Regions from separate parts of the Streptomyces sp. NPDC096040 genome, predicted to be linked through region 3. Evidence: riboswitches for the same ligand, from Rfam matches in the RefSeq annotation. Region 3 holds a riboswitch; each other region holds the start of a gene.
What was found. A riboswitch is a leader RNA that binds a small molecule or an ion and turns the genes downstream of it on or off. The one in region 3 is predicted to bind S-adenosylmethionine.
Positions count from the first base shown of each region.

Region 1: it holds a riboswitch for S-adenosylmethionine, as region 3 does, so the genes downstream of both, ABTY98_RS26160 (aminotransferase class V-fold PLP-dependent enzyme) here and thrC (threonine synthase) in region 3, are expected to answer to the same signal.
Region 2: it holds a riboswitch for S-adenosylmethionine, as region 3 does, so the genes downstream of both, ABTY98_RS14410 (amino acid ABC transporter permease) here and thrC (threonine synthase) in region 3, are expected to answer to the same signal.

Region 1 covers NZ_JBEOTA010000019.1:145,089-151,386, forward strand. The annotation lists gene qcrB (cytochrome bc1 complex cytochrome b subunit) at 1-402, shown strand, start outside; gene trpD (anthranilate phosphoribosyltransferase) at 536-1,600, shown strand; SAM riboswitch class IV at 1,718-1,834, shown strand; gene ABTY98_RS26160 (aminotransferase class V-fold PLP-dependent enzyme) at 1,961-3,322, shown strand; gene ABTY98_RS26165 (Lrp/AsnC family transcriptional regulator) at 3,514-3,795, opposite strand; gene ABTY98_RS26170 (rhomboid family intramembrane serine protease) at 3,792-4,535, opposite strand; gene ABTY98_RS26175 (hypothetical protein) at 4,688-4,927, shown strand; gene ABTY98_RS26180 (NYN domain-containing protein) at 4,968-6,298, shown strand, end outside.
Region 2 covers NZ_JBEOTA010000009.1:153,731-160,028, forward strand. The annotation lists gene ABTY98_RS14370 (iron-containing alcohol dehydrogenase) at 1-318, opposite strand, end outside; gene ABTY98_RS14375 (hypothetical protein) at 334-489, shown strand; gene ABTY98_RS14380 (hypothetical protein) at 622-744, shown strand; gene ABTY98_RS14385 (DUF2218 domain-containing protein) at 816-1,157, shown strand; gene ABTY98_RS14390 (hypothetical protein) at 1,162-1,971, opposite strand; gene ABTY98_RS14395 (hypothetical protein) at 2,113-2,370, opposite strand; gene ABTY98_RS14400 (putative leader peptide) at 2,531-2,662, shown strand; gene ABTY98_RS14405 (glutathione S-transferase C-terminal domain-containing protein) at 2,791-3,654, shown strand; SAM riboswitch class IV at 3,732-3,843, shown strand; gene ABTY98_RS14410 (amino acid ABC transporter permease) at 4,246-5,226, shown strand; gene ABTY98_RS14415 (amino acid ABC transporter ATP-binding protein) at 5,223-6,005, shown strand; gene ABTY98_RS14420 (ABC transporter substrate-binding protein) at 6,048-6,298, shown strand, end outside.
Region 3 covers NZ_JBEOTA010000020.1:102,629-108,926, forward strand. The annotation lists gene ABTY98_RS26760 (ubiquitin-like small modifier protein 1) at 370-645, opposite strand; gene thrC (threonine synthase) at 693-1,991, opposite strand; SAM riboswitch class I at 2,010-2,186, opposite strand; gene ABTY98_RS26770 (glucosyl-3-phosphoglycerate synthase) at 2,344-3,288, shown strand; gene ABTY98_RS26775 (alpha,alpha-trehalose-phosphate synthase (UDP-forming)) at 3,382-4,806, shown strand; gene otsB (trehalose-phosphatase) at 4,857-5,705, opposite strand; gene ABTY98_RS26785 (DUF3263 domain-containing protein) at 5,900-6,133, opposite strand; gene ABTY98_RS26790 (extracellular solute-binding protein) at 6,151-6,298, opposite strand, start outside.

The DNA of each region.
Region 1 (6,298 bases), on a different contig from region 3:
ATCAACGACGTGACCTGGTTCGTCCGGATCTTCTTCATCGCCGGACCGGTGATCGCGTTCATCGTCACCAAGCGGATCTGCCTCGGCCTGCAGCGCCGGGACCGCGAGAAGGTGCTGCACGGTCGCGAGACCGGCATCATCAAGCGGCTGCCGCACGGTGAGTTCATCGAGGTGCACGAGCCGCTCAGCCAGGAGCAGCTGCACACCCTCACGGCCCACCACCAGTACGAGCCGGCCCAGGTCGGCGCGGCGGTGGACGAGAACGGTGTCGAGCGCAAGATCAAGGGGACTGAGAAGCTCCGCGCCAAGCTGAGCAGCGCCTACTACGGCGACGACAACCAGATCCCGAAGCCCACCGTCGAGGAGTACAAGGAGATCACGAGCGGCCACGGCCACCACTGATCGACCGCGTCGCCACGCCACGGCCGAAGGGCCCCCGTCCGGTGTACGGACGGGGGCCCTTCGGCCGTGCCTGCGGCTGGATAGGGTAGCCCTGACACTGCTTTTTGCCGGTATGACGATCAGGAGCGGCCTTATGAGCGCTGTGACCCCCGCTGGAGGCGACACCGCGGCGGGCCGTTCCTGGCCCGGGGTACTGAACGCGCTGCTGTACGGGCAGGACCAGAGCGCCGACGCGACGGCCTGGGCGATGGACCAGATCATGCGCGGTCAGGCGACCGACGCCCAGATCGCCGGGTTCGTCGTGGCGCTGCGGGCGAAGGGCGAGACGGTCGACGAGATCAACGGCCTCGTCCGCACGATGTACCAGCACGCCAACGTCATCGAGGTGCCCGGCCGCACGGTCGACATCGTCGGCACCGGCGGCGACGGCGCCAAGACGGTGAACATCTCCACGATGTCCGCGCTGGTGGTGGCCGGCACCGGGGCGAAGGTCGTCAAGCACGGCAACCGGGCCGCGTCCTCCGCGTCCGGTGCCTCGGACGTGCTGGAGAAGCTCGGCGTCAACCTCGACCTGACCCCGCAGCGGGTCGCCGAGGTCGCCGAAGAGGCCGGCATCACCTTCTGCTTCGCCGTCAAGTTCCACCCCGCACTGCGCCATGCGGGCGCGGCCCGCGGCCAGCTGGGCATCCGCACGGTGTTCAACATCCTCGGCCCGCTGACCAACCCCGCGCGGGTGCGGGCGCAGGCGGTCGGCGTCGCGGACCCCCGTATGGCACCGGTCGTCGCGGGCGTCTTCGCCGAACGCGGCAACTCCTCCCTGGTCTTCCGCGGCGACGACGGCCTCGACGAACTGACCACGACCTCCACGTCCCATGTCTGGATCGTCCGGGACGGCAAGGTCACCGAGGAGACCTTCGACCCGAGGGACGTCGGCATCGAGCTGGTCCCGGTGGAGGCGCTGCGCGGCGGTGACCCGTCGTACAACGCGGAGGTCGCCCGCCGGCTTCTGGACGGCGAGACGGGCCCCGTCCGTGACGCGGTCCTGCTGAACTCGGCGGCGGCGCTGGTGGCCCTGGACCCGGGCACCGCCACGCTGGCCGAGCAGATCCGCGCCGGCATGGACAAGGCGGCGGAGTCGATCGGCTCGGGCGCGGCCAAGCGGGTGCTGGAGCGCTGGGCGGCGGCGACGAACAAGTAGGCGCCGGGCGGCCAGTAGAGGCCGAACGGAAAGAGAAGCGGCGCCGACGCGCGCCTTCGTCCCGTCATCCGGACAGAAGTTGCGCGTCGGCGATCACTTCATCTACGTTTTTTGCCAGGTCATGAGTGACAGTCATGAGGCCCCGGCCGACTGTCCGGCAACCCTCCGTCCGTGGCGGGGTGCCCCGGGTGAAGACCAGGCCGTAGGCAGCGAGGTCTACGGCAAGCGCGGATCCCTCGGACCCCAGGGATCCTGGTCGTCGAGGGAGTCTCCCGTGAGCAAGCGAATGCGCTAGGGCGTCGAGCCCCGCCTCCGCACACCCACTTTCTCTTTCTTCCTTCCTCTCACGGGAGTTCCGCCATGTCCGTCTCCACCGCTGTCTCCGCTCAGTCTGTTTGTGCCCCGCTGCCCGTTCTGGGCCGTGATGTCACCGTCCCGCTCGTCACCGGCGGCGAGGTCACCTACGCCGCCCTCGACTACGCGGCCAGCGCCCCCGCCCTCCAGCGGGTCTGGGACGACGTGGCCGCCTACGCGCCCTACTACGGCAGCGTCCACCGAGGCGCCGGCTACCTCTCCCAGCTCTCCACGGACCTCTTCGAGAACGCCCGCAGGACGGTCGCCGAGTTCCTCGACTGCCGCCCCGACGACCAGCTGATCTTCACCCGCTCGACCACGGACTCCCTGAACCTGCTGGCCCGCTCCCTCCCCGCCGACTGCCAGGTCTTCGTCTTCGAGACCGAGCATCACGCGAGCCTGCTGCCCTGGCAGGACACCCGGGTCACCTACCTCGACGCCCCGCGCACCCCGCGCCAGGCCGTCGAGACCCTGGAGAAGGCCCTCGCCGATCGCGACCCCGACGGCCCGGCCCTGGTCTGTGTCACCGGTGCCTCGAACGTCACCGGCGAACTGTGGCCGGTACGGGAGCTGGCCGCGGCGGCCCACACGCACGGCGCCCGGATCGTCCTGGACGCGGCCCAGCTGGCCCCGCACCACCCGGTGAGCGTCCGCGACCTGGACGTCGACTGGATCGCCTTCTCGGGCCACAAGCTGTACGCCCCCTTCGGCTCCGGCATCCTCGCCGGCCGCTCCGACTGGCTCCGGGCGGCCGAGCCGTACCTCGCGGGCGGCGGCGCCAGCCGCAAGGTCACCCGGCGCGAGGACGGGGGAGTGGCCGTGGAGTGGCACGAGAGCGCCGCCCGGCATGAGGCCGGGTCGCCCAACGTGATCGGTGCCTACTCGATCGCCGCCGCCTGCAAGGCGCTGACCGAGGCCGGCTTCGACACGCTGGTGGCCCGCGAGCGGCACCTGATCGAGAAGGTGCGGACGGGTCTGGCCGAGGTGCCCGAGGTCCGTGTCCTCTCCCTCTTCGGCGACGACGCCCCGCGCGTCGGTGTGATCTCCTTCGTCGTGGAGGGCTGGAACAGCTCCCACTTCGCCGCGGCCCTCTCCGCCGAGTACGGCATCGGCGTCCGCGACGGCCTCTTCTGCGCCCACCCCCTGGTCAGGACCCTGCTGGGCTCCGACGCCCAGACCCAGGGCGAGTGCGGGGCGCCGGAAGCGGCACCGGGCGAGAAGTCCCTCAACGCGATCCGGGTGAGTTTCGGAGCGGGCACGCCGGACGAGCACGTGGAGCGGTTCGTCAGCGCCGTGAAGGAACTGGTCGCCGACGGTGCCAAGTGGACGTACCGCACGGAGGAAGGCCGCTGCGTACCGGCGGTGTGATGCAGACCGGCCTCAGGGGCAACGTCCCAGGGGGCGCGGGGGCTGTGTCAATGTGCGGCTACCGCCGCGTGGGCGCGATCGGCCCCCACCGGCCCGCAGCCGGGCACGAAGCGTCGTGGTCCACTGCGGGTCCGTCCTGGCTGAGCGCGCAGTTCCCCGCGCCCCTTGCGGGGCACCTCAGCCGACGTTTCTCAGCTGTCCAGGCCGATCGCGAACGCGGCCTCCAGGTCGTGCTGCGAATAGGTACGGAACGCTACGTGCGTGTCCGTCCCCTCCACGCCCTGGATCTTGCTGATCCGCCCCGGGATCACCTCGGCCAGGTCCTCGTGCTCCCGCACCCGGACCATGGCGATCAAGTCATACGTACCGGTGACGGAGAAGACCTCGCTGACGCTGTCCAGCGCGGCGATCTGTTCCGCGATCTCGGGGATCCGGTCCACGCTGGTCTTGATGAGGACGATCGCGGTGATCACGGCTGGTTCTCTCCCTCGGGTGCCGGAGCTGGGGCGGGTTTCACTTTAGTCCCACGGCCGTACCGCACCCACGCGTAGCCGAGTCCGAGCCCGAAGCCGACCAGGTGGGCGAGGTAGGCCACGCCGGGGCCGGAGGGGGCCTGGTTCAGGGCCAGCCACTGCAGGGCCGCCCAGAAGGGGAGCACCACCCAGGCCGGGAACCGGAGCGGAAGGAAGAAGAGGAAAGGCAGAAGACTGGTCACGCGGGCGCTGGGGAACAGGTACAGGAACGCCCCGAGGACCGCCGAGATCGCCCCGGACGCCCCCACCAGCGACTGCTGGGACGTGGCGTTGGCGGCCGCGTAGCCGAGCAGAGCGAGATAGCCGCAGCCGACGTAGAAGAGGGTGAACTCCAGGCGGCCCATCCGCTCCTCGGTCATCGCCCCGAAGACGAAGAGGAACAGCATGTTGCCGAGCAGGTGCACCCAGCTGCCGTGGATGAACAGCGCCGTGGCCGGGGTGAGCGCCTCCCGGGCCGGACCGTCGAACAGGTCGGCGGGGACGACCCCCCAGCGCCGGAAGTACGCGCGCTGCGCGGCCGCCAGGGCGTCCCCGGTGCCGTAGGACGGGGTGAAGCCGGACGCCGGGCCGAGCACGAAGATCAGGCAGCAGACGGCGATCAGGGTGTACGTCATGGGCGCCGACGTGCCCCTCAGGCTCCGCAGGGTCCGGGCGGCCGTCGTGTTCCGGTTGCCGATCATGGACATAGAGCATGGCGTAACGGGATGCACTGGTGCAGATCGCCTCGCCGCCGCGGAGGGGGCGGCGTCGAGTACTCGCCAGGCCGTAGGGTAACGAGCCACACGCGTCGGGACGGCGCGTCACGGACACTAGAAGGAAGCGAACAGTCACGATGACGGTTCCCCTGCCGACCACCACGACGCGGTGGCGCTGCACCCTCTGCGGCAACCTCACGCGCTTCGACGTGACCCGCTCGTCGAAGGTCGTGGAGTACGTGCACCTCGACCTGGCCGGTGAGCCCAAGGTCGAGGAGCGCGAGGTGGTCAGTGAGACCATCGAGTCGGTGCGCTGCCGCTGGTGCAACGCGGTGGACCAGGTGGAACTCGTGGACAGGCCGGGCGCCGACTCCTGAGACCGGGAGGCGGCCCCGCACAGGTGATGGGGTGTGACGGATGGTGGAGACCACAGGCGGGGGGCCGGCCGACGGCACCGCTGAGGTGCTTGACCGTCCGCTGCCCGACGGCGTGCGACGGCGTGTCGTACAGATCGTGTCGGACGGCTTCGGCGGGCTGACCGTCGCCGAACTGCCCGCCCAGCTGCGGCAGTACGCCCGTTTCGCCCCGAATCGGCGGGCCAAGTTCGCCGGGAACGCCATGGCGACCGCGCTGGAGACGGACACCCTCTTCCGGCAGCGGATCGGGGAGAAGCTCAGAGAGGCCCAGCCGCAACTCGCCGGCGCGCTCGACTCCGGCGCTCCGCCCCCGGCCGCGGACCCGCTCGATGTGGCGGCCGCGGCCTATGTACTGCGCCCCGCGGGCTGGGTGAAGCTGGTGACGGCGGCCGGCGAGGAGGCCCAGCGGGCCGATGCCGAGCGTGCCGACGAGGAGAGCCGGGCCGAGCTGGAGCGGCTGCGCGAGGAGCTGGACCGGGCCCGGGAGCTGACCCGGTCCGAGACGGAGCGGCTGCGCGTCGAGCTGGACGCGGCGAAGAAGGAAGCGGAGTCGCTGCACCGCAAGCTGCGCGCCGCCCTCAGTGACGTCAAGCGCGGCGAGGCCGCGCTGCGCAAGCTACAGGCCGAGATGGAGGCGGTGCGCACCGAGGGGCAGGTCCAGGTGTCCGCCGCCGAGAGCGAGGGCCGGCGGCTCAAGGCCCGGCTCGGCGAGGTCGAGGCCGCCCTGGAGGCCAGTCGCCGCGCCGTCCGCGAGGGACGCAGTGTCGAGGACATGCGGGTACGGCTGCTGCTCGACACCGTCCTGGACGCGGCCCAGGGGCTGCGCCGTGAACTGGCGTTGCCGCCGGTGTCGGTGCGGCCCGCAGAGACCGTGGATGCGGTCGAACCGGGACGAATGACCCCGAAGGACATCGCGGCCCGAGCACTTTCCGAGAACGATCCGGCCATTCTCAATCAGCTACTCGCCCTGCCTCAGGCGCACTTGGTCGTCGACGGCTACAACGTGACCAAGACCGGCTATCCGCAGATGCCGCTGGAGAAGCAGCGGCTGCGACTGCTCGGCCAGCTCTCCCAGCTCGCCGCGCAGACCGGCGCCGAGGTCACCTGTGTCTTCGACGGCGCCGAACTGGCCGCGCCGGTGCTGCTGGCCCCGCCGCGCGGGGTCAGGGTCCTCTTCTCCAAGCCCGGTGTCACCGCGGACGAACTGATCCGCCAGCTGGTGCGTGCCGAGCCGCCGGGCCGCCCGGTGATCGTCGCCTCGACCGACCGTGAGGTCGCCGACGGGGTCGCGAAGGCGGGTGCCCGTCCGGTGGCTTCTGCGATGCTTCTGAA
Region 2 (6,298 bases), on a different contig from region 3:
GGCCCAGTCGCCGTCGGCGGGCGGGGCGAGGCGCAGCGCGCGGGCCGTCTGCTCGTAGGCCTCCCCGGCCGCCGGGGCGCTGAACTCCAGGACCTCCTCCAGGACGGCGGCGAGCGCGACACCGTGCGGGGTGCCGGTGTGGGCGGTCAGCGCGTGCCCGATGCCGTGGACGAGACCGAGCCCGGAGATGGTCAGCGCCTGGCCCGCCAGATGGGCGCCCAGCATCAGCTGGGCACGGGCCTCCAGGTCCGAGCCGTCCCGGTGCGCGGCCGGCAGCCAGCGGCCGACCATGGCCACCGCCTGCGTCGCGTACGCCACCGAGACCGGGTGCCGATGGGCCTCGACCGCTTCGGCGTGGAGTTCGTGCTGCTCGTCGGTGCGGGGGTGCTCGCGGTCGGCGGCCTGGTCTCCCAGTTCCTCGCGCCGGAGACCACGGACCTGGACCTCGCGAAGGCGGCCCGCACCGCGCGCGGTCCGGTGAGCGGCTGACGTTCTCCCGACGCCGGGAAGGCCCCGCAGGCACGAACCTGCGGGGCCTCTCGGCTGTCTCAGACCGCCGCCAGGTCGAACTGCTCGGCATCGACACCGCCGCGCTAGACCGTCGGCGGCCCGGCCAAGGCCGTGAAGACCGGTGCGCCCGTGCTCGTCCTGGGCACGGTGGACAGCGCGACCATCACGGCGACCCAGGTCGTCGTGCAGCGCCACGGCGACGGCGGGATGGCGGCCGCCGAGGCGGCCGGGTAGATCCCCTTCCAGCGGGGGACCCCGTCACCGGACAAGTCGGTCGGACAGATCCGCAGCACCGGGAGTCCCTGGTGGCCCGCTCCGAAGCCCGCGTCACCACCGACCGCCCCGCCCGCTACGCCAAGCAGCTCGCCTCACACCTCGGCCGCCGCTCCCAGGCCAACTGGGACGAGGAGACCGGCACCGGCGGGATCGTCTTCCAGAACGGCGGCACCGGCACCCTCACCGCCACCGAGGGCGCCCTGCTGCTCACCGTGGAGACGGACCCCGAGAACCTCGACCTCCTGGAGGGCGTCGTCGGCCGCCATCTGGTCCGCTTCGGCAACCGCGACGAACTACTCGTCGAGTGGCACCGGGACAACGGCGAGCCGGGCACCACCCAGCGCGACTCCGAGGACCCCCTGCCGCACTGAACTTCTAGTCGAACTGGCTCGGCAGCGGTGCCGGGGTCTTGCCGGACAGGACGTCCTTGAGGCGCTGGGCGCCGTTCCGCACGGCCAGGGCGGTGCTGTCGTGGTCGACGCCGGACAGGCTGCCGTTGGTGACCGCCGCGCCGGAGGCGCCGATGCGCAGCACCGCCACATCCGTCGTGTAGGTGGCGGGCTGGCCCTCGGCGGTGCCCTTGACGGTCACCGTCAGGGCCTCGCGCGCGTCGCCCGACTTCGGCATCTGCGCCGATGCGACCTGCACCGTGCGCTTGCCGCCGTCTTTGCCGGTGGCCGTGAACTGGTTGCACTTCTCGGGCAGGGTCTTCAGCCAGGCCAGCGTGGCGTCCATGGAGGCCGAGCCGTAGTCGCCGACCTGGTACAGCATCCGGGCGTCCTCCGAGGTGAATCCGCTCAGCCCGGAGGCGCCGGTGGCGCGGCCGAGGAGGCTGTCGGAGTAGAGGCCGTCCAGGAGGCGCTGGCAGTCGGCGGCGTCGGACTTGGCGGTCAGGAAGTCGGCCACGTCGACCTTGCCGACCACCATCGTGTTGCGCCAGGTCGCCGCGTCGGTGGCCAGCTGCCAGTTGTCCTCGATGTCGGCCGCAGTGATCAGCGCGGCCTGCGCGCCCGCTCCGGTCAGGGCGGGGGTCGCCGACGCGGACGCGGGGGGGCGCTCCCCGGCTGGCGAGATGGATACGGCCTCGGGGCCGCCGCTCTCGTCCGTACAGGCCGCCGTGGCGAGCAGGGTCCCCGCCGCCAGGGCCGAGGCGAGAACACGCACGGGTCGGGACGGACGGATCATCGCGACTGCCTCCTCGGGAACGCGGTACGTCACTCCGCGGGGCAGCGGTGCTGCGTCACTCCGCGGACAACGGCGGTACGTCCCTCCACGCCACCATCCGGCACGGTCGCCGACCACCCGCGCGTGCCATCCGGGTGAGCGTCATGATCCGGGAGCCGTGATCCGCACCTTCCGGCTGCCGCAGCGCGGGCACACCGCGTCCGTGAGCGGCGACCGCACGGCCCGCCCGGCCTCGTCGACGTACTCCTGGGTGCTCTGCAGGTCCGGGTCGGCGATCGGGTCGGTGAAGAACACCGCCTGGAAGGTCGCCTCCCAGACCTCGCCACACCGCCCGCAGGTGAAGGCGAAGGTCTCGGGTACGGCGCCGGGTACGGGCCCGGGGCCGGGGGGTTCGCACATCGCATCCGGCTCCTGTCGCTCGGCCTGCGTCTCCAGCGGACAGCCGCTTGCCGCCGGCGGCAAACCGGGGCCGGGTGTCCCAGGCGTGGACGCCCCCTTGACGGCACGCGGAGGCCGATCGACACTCCAGATGGGAATCCTAGTGAAAAGGTAGGGAAAGATGGGTCGCCTGCGCACGGTCACCGGCAGACAGCGCCGCGGGAGCCGTACGCCCTTCTCCGCCCCGCTGCTCACCTCCCGCCTGCACATCGATCTGCTGCGCGTGTGCAGCGCCATCAGCCGCACCGGCTGAGCACCCGCTGCCGGCCGTACCCGCCGTATCAGCCGAGCGCCCGCCGGCGGCCGCACCCGCCGAGCGCCCGCCCACCGACGAACGCTTCCGCCGCGCGTACGTCCGCGCGCCGTATCCCGGGGAGACGCATGTCCATCACTCCGCTCGCCGCCCTTCCCTCCGCCCACCCCACGCCCGGCTTCAGGGGCCGCATCGGCCGGGACGCATCCAGCGGCCACTACGCCGTGCCGCGCCGCTACCGGCTCCACCTCGCCACCGCCTGTCCCGACGGCCTCCGCATCGCCGTCGGGCACAGCCTCCTCGGCCTGTACGACTGTTGTCCGGTCACCTACCTGCCCGCCGTCCCGGACTGTCCCGACGGCAGCCACACGGCGCTGCGCCCGCTTTACGAGGCCAGCGCCCACCGCTACTCGGGGCCGGCCCTCGCGCCCGTGCTCAGCGACGACTGGTCCGGCCGTATCGTCAGCACCCACAGCCGGCACATCCTGCGCGACCTGGACCGCCACTTCGGCGACGGTGCCGCCCGGCTGTACCCGTGCGGGGCCGAGGCCGAGATCGAGGAGGTCGAGCTGCTCTGTACGGAGGGCGTCGAGCAGGCCGCCCAGCGCGTCGGCAGCGCGGACGGCGACCCGGAGGCGCTGGACACGCTGCTCGCCACCCTGGGCGAACTGGAGCGCCGGCTGGCCGGGGCGGAGTTTCTGCTCGGCGAGCAACTCACCGCTGCCGACGTGGAGTTGTGGGTCGCCCTGGTGCAGCTGGACACCGTGCACCGCAACCACCTGGACGCCTCCGCCGTGCACCGCATCGCCGGCCACCCGGTGCTGTGGGCCTACGCCCGTCGGCTGGCCGCGCACCCGGCCTTCGGCGCCCACCTCGACCTCGACGGCATCACCCGCCGCCACCACGGCCATTGTCAGGGCCTGGAAGCCGCAGGCGCGGCCGTCCAGATCCTGGACTGGGCCGGCCATGCGGCGGACACCTCCCGCAGGTGAGAGCGGCCCGAACCGTTCCGTCATGCGGACAGGCGTTGACAGCCGTTCGGGCAACTGACTTACTTGCGGCACAGATTGGTCAAGAGCGTCAGCATCGAGCCCTGGCTTGCTGACCGGCAACCCTCGCATCGCGGTGGGGTGCCCCAGGTGACGACCCGACCGGATGACGACGTTCGGTAAGCGCGAGGCCCCCAGGGGCCGCCACAACAGCGACAGGTGACGGACATGTACGCAGCTTCCAGGACGGCCGAGGGCCGCACCCAGGACTGCGTACAGCCGTACCCGAGCCCGCTCGTCGCCGACCGCGCCGTCGACCTGCTCCGTGTCAACAGCGCCTTGTGTAGCCCGTGTACCGCACCGGGCTGTCCCCGCTGCCAGGTCTGACCAGGCCTTTCCGCCTCGCCCGCAGCGCGGCTCCCGCAGCCTCGCGTCCCAGCGTCCTCGACGAGACACCGGCCGCCCCGGTGTGCAGCCGTCCGCCCCGCCCCGTGTCCCGCGCGCCCCCGCGCACCCGTGCCGTGCCCGAACGCGGCCCGGTGCCGCGGCAACCGGCCGTGTGATCCGGGGTGTCCGACTCCGCCGGAGCCCATCATGAGTGAACCCCCAGGCGCCCTGTCCCTGGCCGAGGCGCCGTCGCCCACTGACGTACCGTCAAAGTCTGTCAAAAATCAGCGAGTTCAGCCTTTGCGCCGCCCCGGACGGTGGATCGCCACCGCCGTCGTCCTGGTGGTCGTCGCGCAGTTCGTCCACGGACTGACCGCCAACCCCTTCTACCAGTGGGACCGCTTCCGCTACTGGTTCCTGCGCCCCACCATCCTCGACGGACTCGTCGTCACCCTCGAAGTGGCCGCGCTCAGCGCCGTCCTCGGCCTGCTCGGCGGTATCGTGCTCGCCCTCGCCCGGCTCTCCGGCAGCCCCGTGCTGCGGGCGGTGAGCTGGACCTACACCTGGCTGTTCCGCTCGGTGCCGCTGATCGTCCTGCTGATCTTCCTCTACAACTTCTCCGCCCTCTACAGGACACTGAGCCTGGGCGTGCCCTTCGGCCCGTCCTTCGTCACCTTCGACGAGTCGAAGCTGGCCACCGACCTGGCGATCGCCGTGATCGGTCTCAGCCTCAACGAGGCGGCCTACGCGGCCGAGGTGGTGCGCGGCGGCATCCTCTCCGTCGACCAGGGCCAGCACGAGGCGGCCGCCGCGCTCGGCCTGCCCAAGGGCTACCAGTTCACCCGGATCGTCTTCCCGCAGGCCCTGCGCTCCATCGTGCCGAACTACGTCAACCAGCTCATCGGCCTGATCAAGAGCACGTCCCTGGTGTTCTACGTCTCGCTGCTCGACCTCTTCGGCTCGGTGCAGTCCATGGGCAGCACCTACCCCGGCGACATCGTGCCGCTGCTGCTCGTCGCCACCGTCTGGTACCTGATCCTGACCAGCGCCGTCTCCGTCGTCCAGTACTACGTCGAGCGGTACTTCGCCCGCGGCGCCACCCGCACGCTGCCGCCGACCCCCCTGCAGAGACTCCGCACCGGCCTGGCCGGCCTGCGGAAACGGGCACGCCGGGAGGCCGCCGTATGACCACCGCACCGGACATCGCCCCGGCCGCCCTGGAGATCCACGACGTCCACAAGTCGTACGGCCCCCACCACGTCCTCGACGGCATCGACCTGACCGTCCGCCCCGGCGAGGTCACCGTAGTCCTCGGCCCGTCCGGGTCCGGCAAGTCCACGCTGCTCCGGGTCGTCAACCACCTGGAGAAGCCCGAGTCCGGCTACGTCAGCGTCGGCGGCGAGCTGATCGGGGTCAAACGGCACGGCGACGGGCTCAAGGAGCTCAGCGAACGCGCCATCCTGGCCCAGCGCAGCCGGATCGGCTTCGTCTTCCAGAATTTCAACCTGTTCCCGCACCTGACGGTCCTCGACAATGTCGCGGCCGCCCCTGTCGCCACCGGAAAGCTGACCAGGCCCGAGGCCCAGCGGCTGGCCAAGGAACTCCTCGAACGGGTCGGCCTCGGCGAGCGCGTCGGCGCCTATCCACGGCAGCTGTCGGGCGGCCAGCAGCAGCGCGTCGCCATCGCCCGCGCCCTCGCGCTGCGCCCCGGCATCATCCTCTTCGACGAACCGACCTCCGCGCTCGACCCCGAGCTGGTCGGCGAAGTCCTCGCCGTCATCAAGGACCTGGCGTCCAGCGGCACCACCCTGGTGATCGTCACCCACGAGATCGGCTTCGCCCGTGAGGTCGCCGACCGGATCGTCTTCATCGACGCCGGAAGGATCGTCGAACAGGGCCCGCCCGCCGAGATCCTCGACAATCCGCGGCACGAACGGACCCGGGACTTCCTGCGCAAGGTCCTGTGAAGCAGACCCCTTTCACCTTTCACCGAAACACGAAGGACAGCCATGCCCACGCTCCTCTCCCGACGCAGCCTGATCCGCGGCCTCGCCTCGGCGACCGCCGTCGCGACCCTCGCCACCGGGCTCGCCGCCTGCGGGGGCGACAGCGACGCGGCCACCACGACCGGCAGCGCCAACAACGGCGAGGTCGTCATCGGACAGGTCTCCAACGGCGCCGCCCAGCAGACCACCGTGAAGGTCTCCGAGGTCAAGTCCATCAGCGCCGAACTGCCCGCCGCCGTCCGCAAGAGCGGCAG
Region 3 (6,298 bases):
TCCAACTGCCGTCTGCAACAGGTCAATCGGACGAGAATTCTGGACGGGAAGGGTCCGGAATGTAGCAAGAATTCGGCTGAATTCAGGGCAAGTCGGGCCCCATAAAAGCCGCAAAAGCCGCATATAACCCGCACAGTTTGGCTACTTCTTGTGGGGTCAGCGGTATCGAATACGGGGCCCCCGACCCGGAGATCAGGACCGCGTTCCCCAACTGTACCGCGCTCAACCACACAGAATTGCCCCCTCCGCTTCACTCACGGAGGGGGCAATCGGATGAACAGTCGGTGATGGGTATTACCGAAGGTAATGTTCGGTCATACGGCCATCACGTCAGCCAGGTCAGCGGGGCCGCCGTGGCGGTCGCCGGGGTCAGCCGCCGGCGACGGCCGGGATGATGGAGACGCCGGCGCCGTCCGGAGTGGCCGTCTCCAGGCCCTGCTCGAACCGCACATCGTCGTCATTGACGTACACATTCACGAACCGGCGCAGCTTGCCCTGGTCGTCGAGAACGCGGGCGGCGATCCCGGTGTGGTTCTTCTCCAGGTCCGAGATGACCTCGCCGAGGGTGGCCCCTTCGGCACTGACCTCGGCCTGACCACCGGTGTAGGTGCGCAGGATGGTGGGAATGCGAACAGTGATACTCACGTGGAAACCTCCGATCGGGGGCAACGCCCTGGTTTTCTACGGCTGACTCAGGCGAGCCCGGCCTCACGGAAAGACTCGAGATTCGGGCGGATGGTCGCCGTGAGCCCGGTCCCCGCCACCGCGTCCAGCGTCTTCAGTCCATCACCCGTGTTGAGTACGACGACCGACTTCGCCGGGTCGATCAGCCCGTTCTCGATGAGCTTCTTGGTGACTCCGACCGTGACCCCGCCGGCGGTCTCGGCGAAGATGCCCTCGGTCCGCGCGAGCAGCTTGATCGCGTCGACGACCTGCTCGTCGGTGACGTCCTCCACCGCACCGCCGGTACGGCGCGCGATGTCGAGGACGTACGGCCCGTCGGCCGGGTTGCCGATGGCGAGGGACTTGGCGATGGTGTTCGGCTTCTGCGGCCGCACGACGTCATGGCCCGCCTTGTAGGCCACCGACACCGGCGAGCACCCCTCGGCCTGCGCACCGAAGATCTTGTACGGCTTGTCCTCGACGAGCCCGAGCTTGATCAGCTCCTGCAGACCCTTGTCGATCTTCGTGAGCTGCGAGCCGGAGGCGATCGGGACGACCAGCTGGTCCGGGATCCGCCAGCCGAGCTGCTCGCAGATCTCGTACGCCAGGGTCTTTGAGCCCTCCGCGTAGTACGGCCGCAGGTTGACGTTGACGAAGCCCCAGCCCTCGCCTGCCGAGTCGCCGATCAGCTCGGAGCAGAAACGGTTCACGTCGTCGTAGTTGCCCTCGATGCCGACGAGCTCGCCGCCGTAGATCGCGGCCATGACGATCTTGCCCTGCTCCAGGTCGTGCGGGATGAACACGCAGGAGCGGAAGCCGGCCCGGGCGGCGGCGGCACCGACCGCGCCGGCGAGGTTGCCGGTGGAGGAGCAGGAGAGCGTGGTGTAGCCGAAGGCGCGCGCGGCCTCGACGGCCTGGGCGACGACACGGTCCTTGAAGGAGTGCGTCGGGTTGCCGGAGTCGTCCTTGACGTACAGACCTCCGGTGACGCCCAGTTCCCTGGCCAGGTTGTCGGCCTGGACGAGCTTGGTCCACCCCGGGTTGATGTTCGGCTTGGTCGCCACGTCCGCGGGGACGGGCAGCAGCGGCGCGTAACGCCAGATGTTCGCGGGACCCGCCTCGATCCGCTTCCGCAGCTCCTCGGTGTCGTAGGCCGAGAAGTCGTACGCGATTTCGAGCGGGCCGAAACACTCCTCGCAGGCGAACACCGGGCCGAGCGGCACGCGGTGACCGCACTCGCGGCAGCTCAGGGCGGCGGCGGGCCCGAGGTCGACGGTCGTGGAGCCGGTGGTGGAGTCGCTGGTGGTCTCAGCAGTCTGCACAGCCATGTGAGGCGAGGCCCTTTCTCCTCATCTTCCTCACGACGCATCTCGCCGTGAGACGGATTTGGCACCTTCCCTAGCCGGGAGCCTCGCGAGTGATCGACAGTGATCAGGGATCAGCCGTCAGCGATCCACGAGTAACCGACTGGAGGGTTGCCGGGGCTTCATCGGGCCGTATCCCTCTGCCCCTCTGGATGAGCGGTATGTGGTTGTCAACGGCCAATGACCCCACGACATGCGATGGTCATCGGCGTTGTTCAAGACTGTAACCGAAGGCCAGGACAGTTGAGAGAGTCGTCCGAACCGCGAGATGGATCACACCTCGCAGTGTGACCGTGACAGTGAGGAGCCGCTGACTGTGCTGGAAGAAGTCGAGCGCTGGCTGGCCACCCGCTCCTGGTCCCTGAACGAACGCCCACTGCACCGGATACTCGCCGCCAAGCAGCGCACCGGTCAGTCCGTCTCCGTCGTGCTGCCCGCGCTCAACGAGGAGGAGACGGTCGGCGACATCGTCGCGATCATCCGTCATGACCTGATGCGGCAGGCGCCGCTCGTCGACGAGATCGTGGTCGTCGACTCCGGTTCCACCGACCGTACGGCGGCGGTGGCCGCGGCGGCCGGCGCCCGGGTCGTCCACCGCGACACGATCCTGCCGCGCATCCCCGCCGTCCCCGGCAAGGGCGAGGTCCTCTGGCGCTCCCTCCTGGTCACCACCGGGGACATCGTCTGCTTCGTCGACGCGGACCTGAGGGAGTTCTCCTCCGACTTCGTCTCCGGGATCGTCGGCCCGCTGCTGACCGATCCCGAGGTGGACCTGGTCAAGGCGATGTACGACCGCCCGCTCGCCGGCGCGGCCGGACAGGGCGGCCGGGTCACCGAACTGATGGCCCGCCCGCTGCTGAACATGCACTGGCCGCAGCTGGCCGGGTTCGTGCAGCCCCTCGGCGGCGAGTACGCGGCCCGCCGCTCACTGCTCGAACAGCTCCCCTTCCCGGTCGGCTACGGCGTGGAACTGGGCATGCTGGTCGACGCCCTGCACCTGGTGGGCCTTGACGCCCTCGCCCAGGTCGACGTGGGGGTGCGCAAACACCGCCACCAGGACGGCCAGGCCCTCGGCCGGATGTCCGCCGCGATCTACCGCACCGCGCAGCTGCGGCTGGCCCGCGGGCATCTGATCCGGCCCGCCCTGACCCAGTTCGAACGGGGCGAGGACGGCTTCGAGCCGCGCACGTACTCCGTGGACACGGAGGAACGGCCACCGATGGCGGAGATCGCCGAGTACGCCGAGCGCCGGGTGGCGTGAGCGTGGCGTGACTTGGCCGTACGGCCGTATACGGTGGCGTGTCTGACGTAGCCGTACGTTTGAGCGTTTACGGGCCGGGCTAGGTTGAGGCGTATGGCTTCCACCGGCAGTGCTGAGGTGCTGGTCGCGTCCAACCGCGGCCCGGTTTCGTACGAGATGCGCGAAGGCGGTGCGCTGCACGCCAAACGCGGCGGCGGCGGACTCGTCTCGGGCCTGTCCGCCATCGGGACGGACGCGAACGCGGTCTGGGTGTGCGCGGCGCTGAGCGACGGGGACCGGGAGGCGGTACGGCGGGCCGAGGGCGGCCGGCTGCCGGCGCGGGACACCGGCGGGCAGCAGGTCCGGATGCTCGACATCGACGCGGACGTGTTCTCCGACGCGTACAACGGCATCGCGAACTCGGTGCTCTGGTTCGTCCACCACATGCTCTACCAGACCCCGCTGGAGCCCGTCTTCGACGCGGAGTTCCGGCGGCAGTGGGGGTCGTACCAGGCCTACAACGAGGCGTTCGCTCAGGCCCTGGCGCAGGAGGCGGGCCAGGGTGCGGTGGTCGTCATCCAGGACTACCACCTGGCGCTGGCCCCGCGGATGCTGCGCCGGCTGCGGCCGGATCTCCGTATCGGCCATTTCTCCCACACCCCGTGGGCGCCGCCGGACTACTTCCGGCTGCTCCCCGACGACATCGCGGCGGAGCTGCTGGGCGGGATCCTGGGCGCCGATCACGCGGCGTTTCTGACCCGGCGGTGGGCGGACGCGTTCGTGGCCTGCTGTCATACGGTGCTGGGCCCGGGGATTCCGGCGGCCGGTGAGACCCGGATCGGGGTGCACGGGCTGGGGGCCGACGCGGACTTCCTGCGGAAGCGGTCGCACGAGCCCGACGTGGACGAGCGGATGCGGGCGTTGCGGGAGGAGATCGGGGAGGGCCGAAAGACCATCGTCCGGGTCGACCGGACCGAGCTGTCGAAGAACATCGTGCGGGGACTGCTGGCCTATCGGCAGCTGCTCGACGACCACCCCGAGTGGCGGGAGCGGGTGGTGCATGTCGCGTTCGCGTATCCGTCGCGGCAGGACCTCGCGGTGTACCGCGAATACACGGCCGAGGTGCAGCGGGTCGCGGAGGACATCAACTCTACGTACGGGACGCCGGGCTGGACGCCGGTGGTGCTCCACGTCAAGGACGACTTCGCACGGTCGCTGGCGGCTTACCGGCTGGCCGACGTGGCACTGGTGAATCCGATCCGGGACGGCATGAACCTGGTCGCCAAGGAGATTCCGGTGGTGTCGGACGAGGGGTGCGTGCTGGTGCTCTCGCGGGAGGCGGGGGCGTACGAGGAGCTGGGCGAGGACGCGGTGGTGGTGAACCCGTACGACATCGGGGGGACGGCTCGGGCGCTGCATGAGGCGCTGAGTCTGCCGGCGGCCGAGCGGGTGGATCGGTGCAAGCGGTTGGCCGCGGCGGCTACGGCGTTGCCGCCTGCGGCTTGGTTTCTTGAGCAGTTGGGGGCGTTGGGAGGGTGAGGGGCACGCGCGGGCCCGGTGGGGGCTTGTCGCGCAGTTCCCCGCGCCCCTTAGGGGGCGCTGTGGTGAGCCAGGTTCTCCAGTAGTCGTACTACTCCCTCCGGGCCGTCCACCACCAGGTCGGCTCGGTCCGCCAGCTCTGTGACCTCCGTGCTGCCGCTGCATACCAGCAGGCCCGGTACGCCCTCCGTGCGGAGCTTCTCCACGGCCGCGAAGGCCGGGATGTCGCCCAGGTCGTCGCCGGCGTAGAGGACCGCGCCCGCGCCGATCTCCCTCGCGTACTCGCTCAGCGCCACGCCCTTGTCCATGCCCGGGGGGCGCAGTTCCAGGACCAGGCGGCCCGGTTCGACGATCAGGCCGTTACGGGTGGCCAGGTCGGTCAGGGGGGCGCGGAGGGACTCGAAGGTGGCCTGGGGGTCGTCGGCCCGGCGGGTGTGGACGGCCACGGCATGGCCCTTGTCCTCGATCCAGGTACCCCGCGCCCCTGCACCGTCGATGACGGCCGGGAGTTCGGCTCGGACGGCGGCGATACCGGGGTGCGGTGGGGGCGCGGTGATCTCGCCCGTCGCCGCGTCCCAGCGTTCGGCGCCGTAGTGGCCGAGGACGACGAGGTGGTCCAGGCCGGGGACGCCGGCGAAACCGCCGTAGCGGACGGCGATCTCGGCGGGGCGGCCGGTGATCACGGCGACGGCGGCCACCCTCGGGGCCAGGGCGGCCAGGGCCGGTACGGCGTCCGGGTGAGCCCGGGCCTGCTCGGGGTCGGCGACGATCGGCGCGAGGGTGCCGTCGAAGTCGAGTCCGACGAGGGCGGTGTGCGGCCGGGAGAGGAGAGCGGCAAGGCCGTCGCGACCGGCCGCGGTGCGAGGCGTCGGGAGGGGTTCCGTGATGTGGGTGCCCATACAGCCGACAGTATCCGAGTGCCCCAAAGGGGCGCGGGGCTGTATCGGTATGCGGCTCCGCCGCGTGGGCGCGCCCCACCCCCACCGGCCCGCAGATCCGCATCGACCGCCGGCGTGGGTCGAAGGGGGCGCAGCCCCCTGGTGATGGGAAGGGCAGGGGCGGCGGGGGCGAAAACCTCCCCCCGCCCGCCCCCTCAGCGCTCCGACCGGCGCGCCTCCCGTACTCTCCGCAGCCTGTTCACCGTCACCGGATCATGGGCCAGCGCGCGCTCGTCGTCGAGGAGGGCGTTGAGGAGCTGGTAGTAGCGCACCGGCGCCAGGTCCAGTTCCTCGCGGATCGCCCGTTCCTTGGCGCCGGGGCTCGGAAAGCCCCGGCGTTCCAGCGCGAGGATCGCCTGTTCGCGCGCGCCCAGTTCTTGCCGGTCCATGCGGAGAACCGTAACGCTCAGCCCGTCTTCGTACGGCTGTCGGCCGCCGTCGCCTCGGACTGGAGCCGGGTGAGAACGGCGGTCGGGTCGCCCGTCGGCGCGACCGCCGTGCCTATCTGCTTCTTGACGTCGGCGCTGACGGCGGCCCAGGAGGTCTTGCCGGCC